Linked DNA regions of Sporichthya brevicatena. The protein of the gene in region 1 binds, or shares a complex with, the protein of each later gene. Links are inferred from orthologs where the notes say so. Each region holds a gene or a part of one and is shown on either strand. Other genes may lie near its edges. The genes, in order: pcrA and uvrB.

Region 1 (3,394 bases):
CCGGCGCGCGTCCGAGCTCGGGGACCGCCTGGGCCTCAAGGACGCCGACGCGACGATCATGCGCTTCCTGCCCGGGGAGACCCGGGTCTACGGGCCGGACAGCTTCTCCGGCAGCGTCCTGCGGGCCGTCGGCCTCGGGGCACCGGACCTGGCCTACGACCAGTTCGCGATCGCCCGGCTCAGCTCCGAGGAGCTCACGCGCGCCGACGCGGACATCCTCTTCACCACCACCTACGGCGCCGAGGACGAGACCACCCGCGGCGAGGTCACCCCGCTGTGGGGCCGGCTGCAGGCCGTGCAGAAGGGCTGCCAGTTCGACGTCGACGACGACACCTGGATGGTCGGCATCGGCCTGATCGGGGCGACGGCGATCCTCGACGACCTCGAGGCGAAGCTCAGCGAGGGCGACTGCGGCCGGGACTGACGCCCACCGACCCGCGGGTCAGAGCTTCTCGACCGGGGCGTAGCGGAGGAGCAGCCGCTTGGGTGCCCCGTCGCCGAAGTCGATGGTCGCCTCCGCCTTGTCGGCGACGCCGGCGGTGGCGACCACCGTGCCCAGCCCGAACGTGTCGTGGGTGACCCGGTCCCCCACCGACAGCGCGACGATCGGCTTGCTCGGCCCCGCCTGGGCCCGTCCGGCGGGCCGGGCGGCCGGTCGGGGCGAGCCCTGGGCCAGCGCCTGCAACGGGCTGCGGTTGGCGGTCCGCCGCCAGTCGACCAGGTGCGGCGGGATCTCCTCCAGGAACCGCGACGGCGGGTACCACTGCGGCGCGCCCCAGGCGCTGCGGACCTCGGCCCGGGTCACGTAGAGCCGCTCCTGCGCACGGGTCAGCCCGACGTAGGCGAGCCGGCGCTCCTCGGCCAGTTCGACCGGGTCGCCGAGCGAACGCATGTGGGGGAAGATCCCGTCCTCGCAGCCGGTCAGGAACACGACCGGGAACTCCAGGCCCTTGGCCGTGTGCAGCGTCATCAGCGTGACCTGGCCGCCGTCCTCGCCGTCGTCGGCACCACCGCCGTCGGCGTCCGGCAGCTGGTCGGAGTCCGCGACCAGGGCCACGCGCTCGAGGAAGCCGGCGACCGAGCCGTCCGGGTTCGCCTCCTCGTACTCCCGCGCGACCGCGATGAGCTCGCCGAGGTTCTCGATGCGGGTCTCGTCCTGCGGGTCGGTCGAGGTCTCCAGCTCGTGCAGGTACCCGGTCTGCTCGAGGATCGCCTCCAGCACCGTGGACGGCCCCGTGCCGGCCTCGACGAGCGTCGCCAGCTGGTCCATCAGGTCGTTGAACGCCTTCACCTGCGTCAGCGACCGGGTCGCGATGCCGTAGGCCTCCTCGCAGCGGCGCAGCGCCGCCGGGAACGTGATGCGCTCCCGGCTCGCGAGCGCGTCGATGCACGCCTCCGCGCGGTCGCCGATCCCCCGCTTGGGGACGTTGAGGATGCGGCGCAGGCTGACGACGTCCTCGGGGTTGGCGAGCACCCGCAGGTACGCCAGGGCGTCGCGGACCTCCTTGCGCTCGTAGAAGCGCACACCACCGACGACCCGGTACGGCAGCCCGACGCGGATGAAGACCTCCTCGAACACCCGGGAGGCGGCGTTGGTCCGGTAGAACACCGCGACGTCCCTGGGCTTCGCGAGCCCCGCGTCGGCGAGCCGGTCGACCTCGGCCGCGACGAACGACGCCTCCGCGTGCTCGTCCTCGGCGACCCAGCCGACGATCTTCTCCCCGTCGCCGGCGTCGGTCCACAGGTTCTTCGGCTTGCGATCCGGGTTCCGGGCGATGACGGCGTTCGCCGCGGACAGGATCGTCTGCGTGGAGCGGTAGTTCTGCTCCAGCAGGATCACGCGCGCGTTCGGGTAGTCCCGCTCGAACTCGTGGATGTTCCGGATCGTCGCGCCCCGGAAGGCGTAGATCGACTGGTCCGCGTCACCCACGACGCAGAGCTCGGCCGGCGGCAGTTCTGCCGGAACGTCATGTCCGTCCACGGCCTCCGTTCCGCCGACGAGTTCACGGACGAGGACGTACTGCGCGTGGTTGGTGTCCTGGTACTCGTCGACCAGCACGTGCCGGAACCGGCGCCGGTAGTGCTCGGCGACGTCCGGGAACGCCTGCAGCAGGTTCACCGTCGTCATGATCAGGTCGTCGAAGTCGAGCGCGTTCGCGGCGCGGAGCCGCTCCTGGTACATCCGGTAGCACTCGGCGTACGTGGTCTCGACCGGGCCGGTCGCGGTCGAGCTGTACGTGTCCGGGTCGATCAACTCGTTCTTCAGACCGCTGATCGCGTTGCCGATCGCCCGCGGCGTGAAGCGCTTCGGGTCGAGATTGAGGTCACGGACGACCATGCGCAGCAGGCGCTGCTGGTCGGTGTCGTCGTAGACCGAGAACCCGGACGTGAACCCCAGCCGCTTCGCCTCGAAGCGCAGGATCCGCAGGCACGCCGAGTGGAACGTGGACACCCAGTTCGGCGCGGCCGACCCGACCGCCTCGGCGACGCGCTGCTTCATCTCCCCCGCGGCCTTGTTGGTGAAGGTGATCGCGAGGATCTGCGAGGGCCGGACGTGGCGCACCGTGATCAGGTACGCGATCCGGCGCGTGAGGACGCGGGTCTTGCCCGACCCCGCGCCGGCGACGATCAGCAGCGGCGACCCGGAGTGCTCCACCGCCGCCCGCTGCTCCGGGTTCAGCCCGGCGAGCAGGTCCTCGGCCGTGGGCGCCGGACGGGCCGGCGCCTCCGCCCTCGACGGCACGGCCCCCGACGGCACGGCCCTCGACGGCTCCGGACCCGACGCCGGCTCAGTGCGCTCGGGCGCCGCGGCGGGCCGGACACGCTTCGCGGGCGTTCCCGAGCCGGGCATCGGGAGGTCGTCGAAAAGCGTGTCCATTGCTCTCACTCTAGGTCGCGGTGCGCGATGCGGCGGGGCCCGCACCGGCCCCCGGAATCAGGTCCAGGAGTAGGCGATCACCGCGTTGGCCGCGGCCAGCGCGAACGCGGCGAAGAACGCCGGGGCCGGAAGCGGGTCCTTCTTCCGCAGCGCGTGCGTCAGCCCGACGACCGTCAGCGCGACCAGCAGCTTCACGGCGACCTTCGTGTGGTTCAGGTCGCGGTCGTCGGCCTCGTTCACCCCGACCAGCGCCAGCCCGGTGAGGAACTGGATCCCGGCGGTGTGGAAGATCACCGGCGAGAACCGGCGGTTCCCGCTCATCACCTCGAGCAGGAAACCACCGAGCAGCACAGCCATGCCGCCCACATGCAGCACCAAGAGGATCGCCCGCAGCGCGTCCACCCGAATTCCCTTCCTCGGCAGTCGAACGACCCTATGCGGTCGCGCCGACACCCGGGTCGGGCAGCTCGGCCAGGCAGCTCAGCCAGGCAGCTCGGTCCCTCAGATCAGCCGGCG
Region 2 (3,234 bases), on another replicon or contig:
AGGACAGCGGCGGGTCGTCGTCGGACTTGACGTCGGAGCCGCTGTCGTCGTCGCTGTCGTCGGACGAGCTGCTGCTCGACGGCGAGGCCCCCGCCCCGGAGGCCGGGAACTTCTCCAGGTACGCGTCGCCCGCGTCCTCGACGACGTCGGCGGCCTTCTCGGCCTCGGCCTTGGCACCGGAGCCCTTGGCCGACATCAACGTCTTGAGGGCGGGGTCGGCGGTGTCGTAGGTCGCGGGGTCGTTGGCCTTCACCGAGCCGAGGATGGCTTCCCAGATCGTCAGCAGGCGTTCCTGCAGCTCCGGCAGCGCCGCCTCGTCCGACCCGAGCTTGGCGACGACGTCGTCGGCGTAGCGCTTCAGCTCGCGCCAGCCGTCGGCCACCTCGGACGCCGAGGCACGCACGTCCTCGGGCTTGAGGTTGCCCGACTCGGTCCCGACCTCGACGTCGCTGCCGACCGGGTCCTTGTCGTCTCCCCCGCACGCGGCCGCTCCGGTGAGCAGCGCCGCGGCCAACACGATCCCCGCCAATCTCCGCATTGGCGCAGCGTACGACAGATCAGGCCGACGACCCGGCTTCTCGCATGCCTCGCAACTCGCGTTTCAGTTCCTTGATCTCGTCACGCAGCCGGGCCGCGAGCTCGAACTGCAACTCGGCCGCGGCGGCGTGCATCTGGTCGTTGAGCTGCTGGATGAGGTCCGCGAGATCCATCGCCGGCATTGTCGCGAGATCGCCCGCGTGCTTGCCGGCCTCCGCCGACACCTTCGAGGACAGACCCGGCACCGGCGTCTTGCCGCGGCTGCGCTGGCGTCCGGCGCCACCGATGAGCTCGGCGGTGTCGGCGTCCTCGCGCGCGATCAGCTCGAGGATGTCGCCGATCTTCTTCCGCAGCGGGGTCGGGTCGATCCCGTGCTCGAGATTGTAGGCGACCTGCTTCGCCCGGCGTCGGTTCGTCTCGTCGATGGCCTTGGCCATCGAGGGTGTGATCGTGTCGGCGTACATGTGCACCTGGCCGGAGACGTTCCGGGCCGCGCGGCCGATCGTCTGGATGAGCGAGGTCCCGGAACGCAGGAAGCCCTCCTTGTCCGCGTCCAGGATCGCCACCAGGGAGACCTCGGGCAGGTCGAGACCCTCGCGCAGCAGGTTGATGCCGACGAGCACGTCGAACTCGCCGATCCGCAGCTCGCGCAGCAGTTCCACGCGGCGCAGGGTGTCGACCTCGGAGTGCAGGTACCGGACCCGGATGCCCATCTCGAGCAGGTAGTCGGTGAGGTCCTCGGACATCTTCTTGGTCAGCGTCGTGACCAGGACGCGCTCGTCGCGCTCGGCCCGGGCGCGGATCTCGTGGACCAGGTCGTCGATCTGCCCCTTGGTCGGCTTGACCACGATCTCGGGGTCGACCAGGCCGGTCGGACGGATGATCTGCTCCACCACACCGTTGGCGCGGCCGAGCTCGTACGGACCCGGCGTCGCGGAGAGGTAGACCGTCTGCCCGATCCGCTCGACGAACTCCTCCCACTTCAGCGGGCGGTTGTCCATGGCCGACGGGAGCCGGAACCCGTGGTCGACGAGGGTGCGCTTGCGCGACATGTCACCCTCGTACATCGCACCGATCTGAGGCACCGTCACGTGAGACTCGTCGATGACGAGGAGGAAGTCGTCCGGGAAGTAGTCGAGCAGCGTGTGCGGCGGGCTGCCGGCCTCGCGGCCGTCGATGTGCCGCGAGTAGTTCTCGATGCCCGAGCAGAACCCGACCTGGCGCATCATCTCGATGTCGTAGGTCGTACGCATCCGCAGCCGCTGCGCCTCCAGCAGCTTGCCCTGCTTCTCCAGCCGTGCGAGCTGCTGCTCGCACTCCAGCTCGATGCCCTTGATCGCGCGCTCCATGCGCTCCGGGCCCGCGACGTAGTGGGTGGCCGGGAAGACGTGGATGCTCTGCTCCTCACGGATCACCTCACCCGTCAGCGGGTGCAACGTCATCGCGCGCTCGATCTCGTCGCCGAAGAACTCCAGCCGGAGGGCGAGCTCCTCGTACACCGGGAAGATCTCGACGGTGTCGCCGCGCACCCGGAACGTCCCGCGCGTGAAGGCCAGGTCGTTGCGGGTGTACTGCATCGTCACGAGCTGGCGGAGCAGGTCGTCCCGGTCGATCTCGTCGCCGACGTTGAGGCGGACCATCCGGTCCACGTACTCCTGCGGCGTGCCGAGGCCGTAGATGCAGGACACACTCGCGACCACGATGACGTCCCGCCGGGTCAGCAGCGAGTTCGTCGCCGAGTGGCGCAGCCGCTCGACCTCCTCGTTGATCGAGGAGTCCTTCTCGATGTAGGTGTCCGTCTGCGGGACGTACGCCTCGGGCTGGTAGTAGTCGTAGTAGGAGACGAAGTACTCGACCGCGTTGTGCGGGAGCAGCTCCCGGAACTCGTTCGCCAGCTGCGCGGCCAGCGTCTTGTTCGGCGCCATCACCAGCGTCGGGCGCTGCAGTTCCTCCACCAGCCAGGCCGTCGTGGCCGACTTGCCGGTTCCGGTGGCGCCCAGCAGGACGACGTCCTGCTCCCCCGCCCGGACGCGCCGGGCCAGCTCCGCGATCGCGGCCGGCTGGTCCCCGGAGGGCTGGAACTCGCTGACGACGCGGAACGGGGCCGTACTCCGCTCGAAGTCCGTGGTGGGTCTCACGCGCCCACGGTACGTCGCCACACCGACAGAACTGGCCGAGCGGCCTTCCGATGTGCGAAGTTGCCCCGCTGAAGGCCGAGGTGCCGACCAAGCCCCTCCAACACACTCCACACGCCCACCTCGGAGGCCCCTATGCCCCTGCGTGCTGTTGGCGCTCGCGCCGGCGCAGCTCTGCTGTTCGGAACGCTGCTCGCGACGGCCGTCGCGCTGCCGCAGTCCGCCGTCGCCGGCGCGGCTCCGCCCGGCAACAACGGTGACATCAAGATCCACTCGGCGAGCACGCCACAGAACGCCAACAAGAACGAGCCGAAGCCCGACTGCCCGTTCTACATCGCGTTCTTCAACTTCGACCCGAACGACGAGGTCGACTTCGTCATCCACGACGGCCCGCCATTCCCGAACAACCCCAGCGGGACGCCGGAGTTCTCGGGCTCGGTCACGACCGACGCCAACGGCAACGCGCGCTCCGCCGACATCACGCTGCCGGACGGGGAGTACAAGGTCTACGCCGTCGAGAACGGCGCCGTCGGCCAGGGCTCGAAGCAGAAGCGGCTCACGG

What was found.
Region 2: the proteins of pcrA (region 1) and uvrB are in contact, whole or in part, in a crystal structure (PDB 7EGT), measured with the Thermus thermophilus proteins. The link is inferred for Sporichthya brevicatena from one-to-one orthologs. Residues at the interface, in WP_096412145.1 of Thermus thermophilus: His654, Arg656, Phe657, Gln666, Asp668, Glu669, Lys680, Arg681, Leu682, Ser683, Lys685, Tyr686, Ala687; in WP_096411307.1 of Thermus thermophilus: Glu23, Leu25, Arg26, Asp27, Gly28, Glu29, Arg30, Phe31, Arg55, Glu326, Asp327, Phe328, Glu379, Ser382, Gln383, His398, Gly400, Arg401.

Annotation. Positions count from the first base shown.
Region 1 is NZ_BAAAHE010000010.1:123,053-126,446, reverse strand. What follows is about bases 161-3,243. They hold pcrA (DNA helicase PcrA), read right to left. Parts: upstream 2,879-3,243; coding sequence 443-2,878; downstream 161-442. Other genes in these bases: ABD401_RS07470 (hypothetical protein), read right to left, coding at 2,936-3,243; ABD401_RS07480 (ABC transporter substrate-binding protein), read left to right, coding at 161-424. In the rest of the region: more of ABD401_RS07480, read left to right, coding at 1-160; more of ABD401_RS07470, read right to left, coding at 3,244-3,280; ABD401_RS07465 (LuxR C-terminal-related transcriptional regulator), read right to left, coding at 3,380-3,394. UniProt on the Escherichia coli protein: A helicase with DNA-dependent ATPase activity. Unwinds DNA duplexes with 3'-5' polarity. Translocates on single-stranded DNA with 3'-5' polarity. Initiates unwinding more efficiently from a nicked substrate than double-stranded DNA.
Region 2 is NZ_BAAAHE010000015.1:10,729-13,962, forward strand. The notes cover bases 117-3,039. They hold uvrB (excinuclease ABC subunit UvrB), read right to left. Parts: upstream 2,676-3,039; coding sequence 558-2,675; downstream 117-557. Other genes in these bases: ABD401_RS10210 (hypothetical protein), read right to left, coding at 117-538; ABD401_RS10220 (hypothetical protein), read left to right, coding at 2,808-3,039. Outside these bases: more of ABD401_RS10210, read right to left, coding at 1-116; more of ABD401_RS10220, read left to right, coding at 3,040-3,234. UniProt on the Escherichia coli protein: The UvrABC repair system catalyzes the recognition and processing of DNA lesions. A damage recognition complex composed of 2 UvrA and 2 UvrB subunits scans DNA for abnormalities.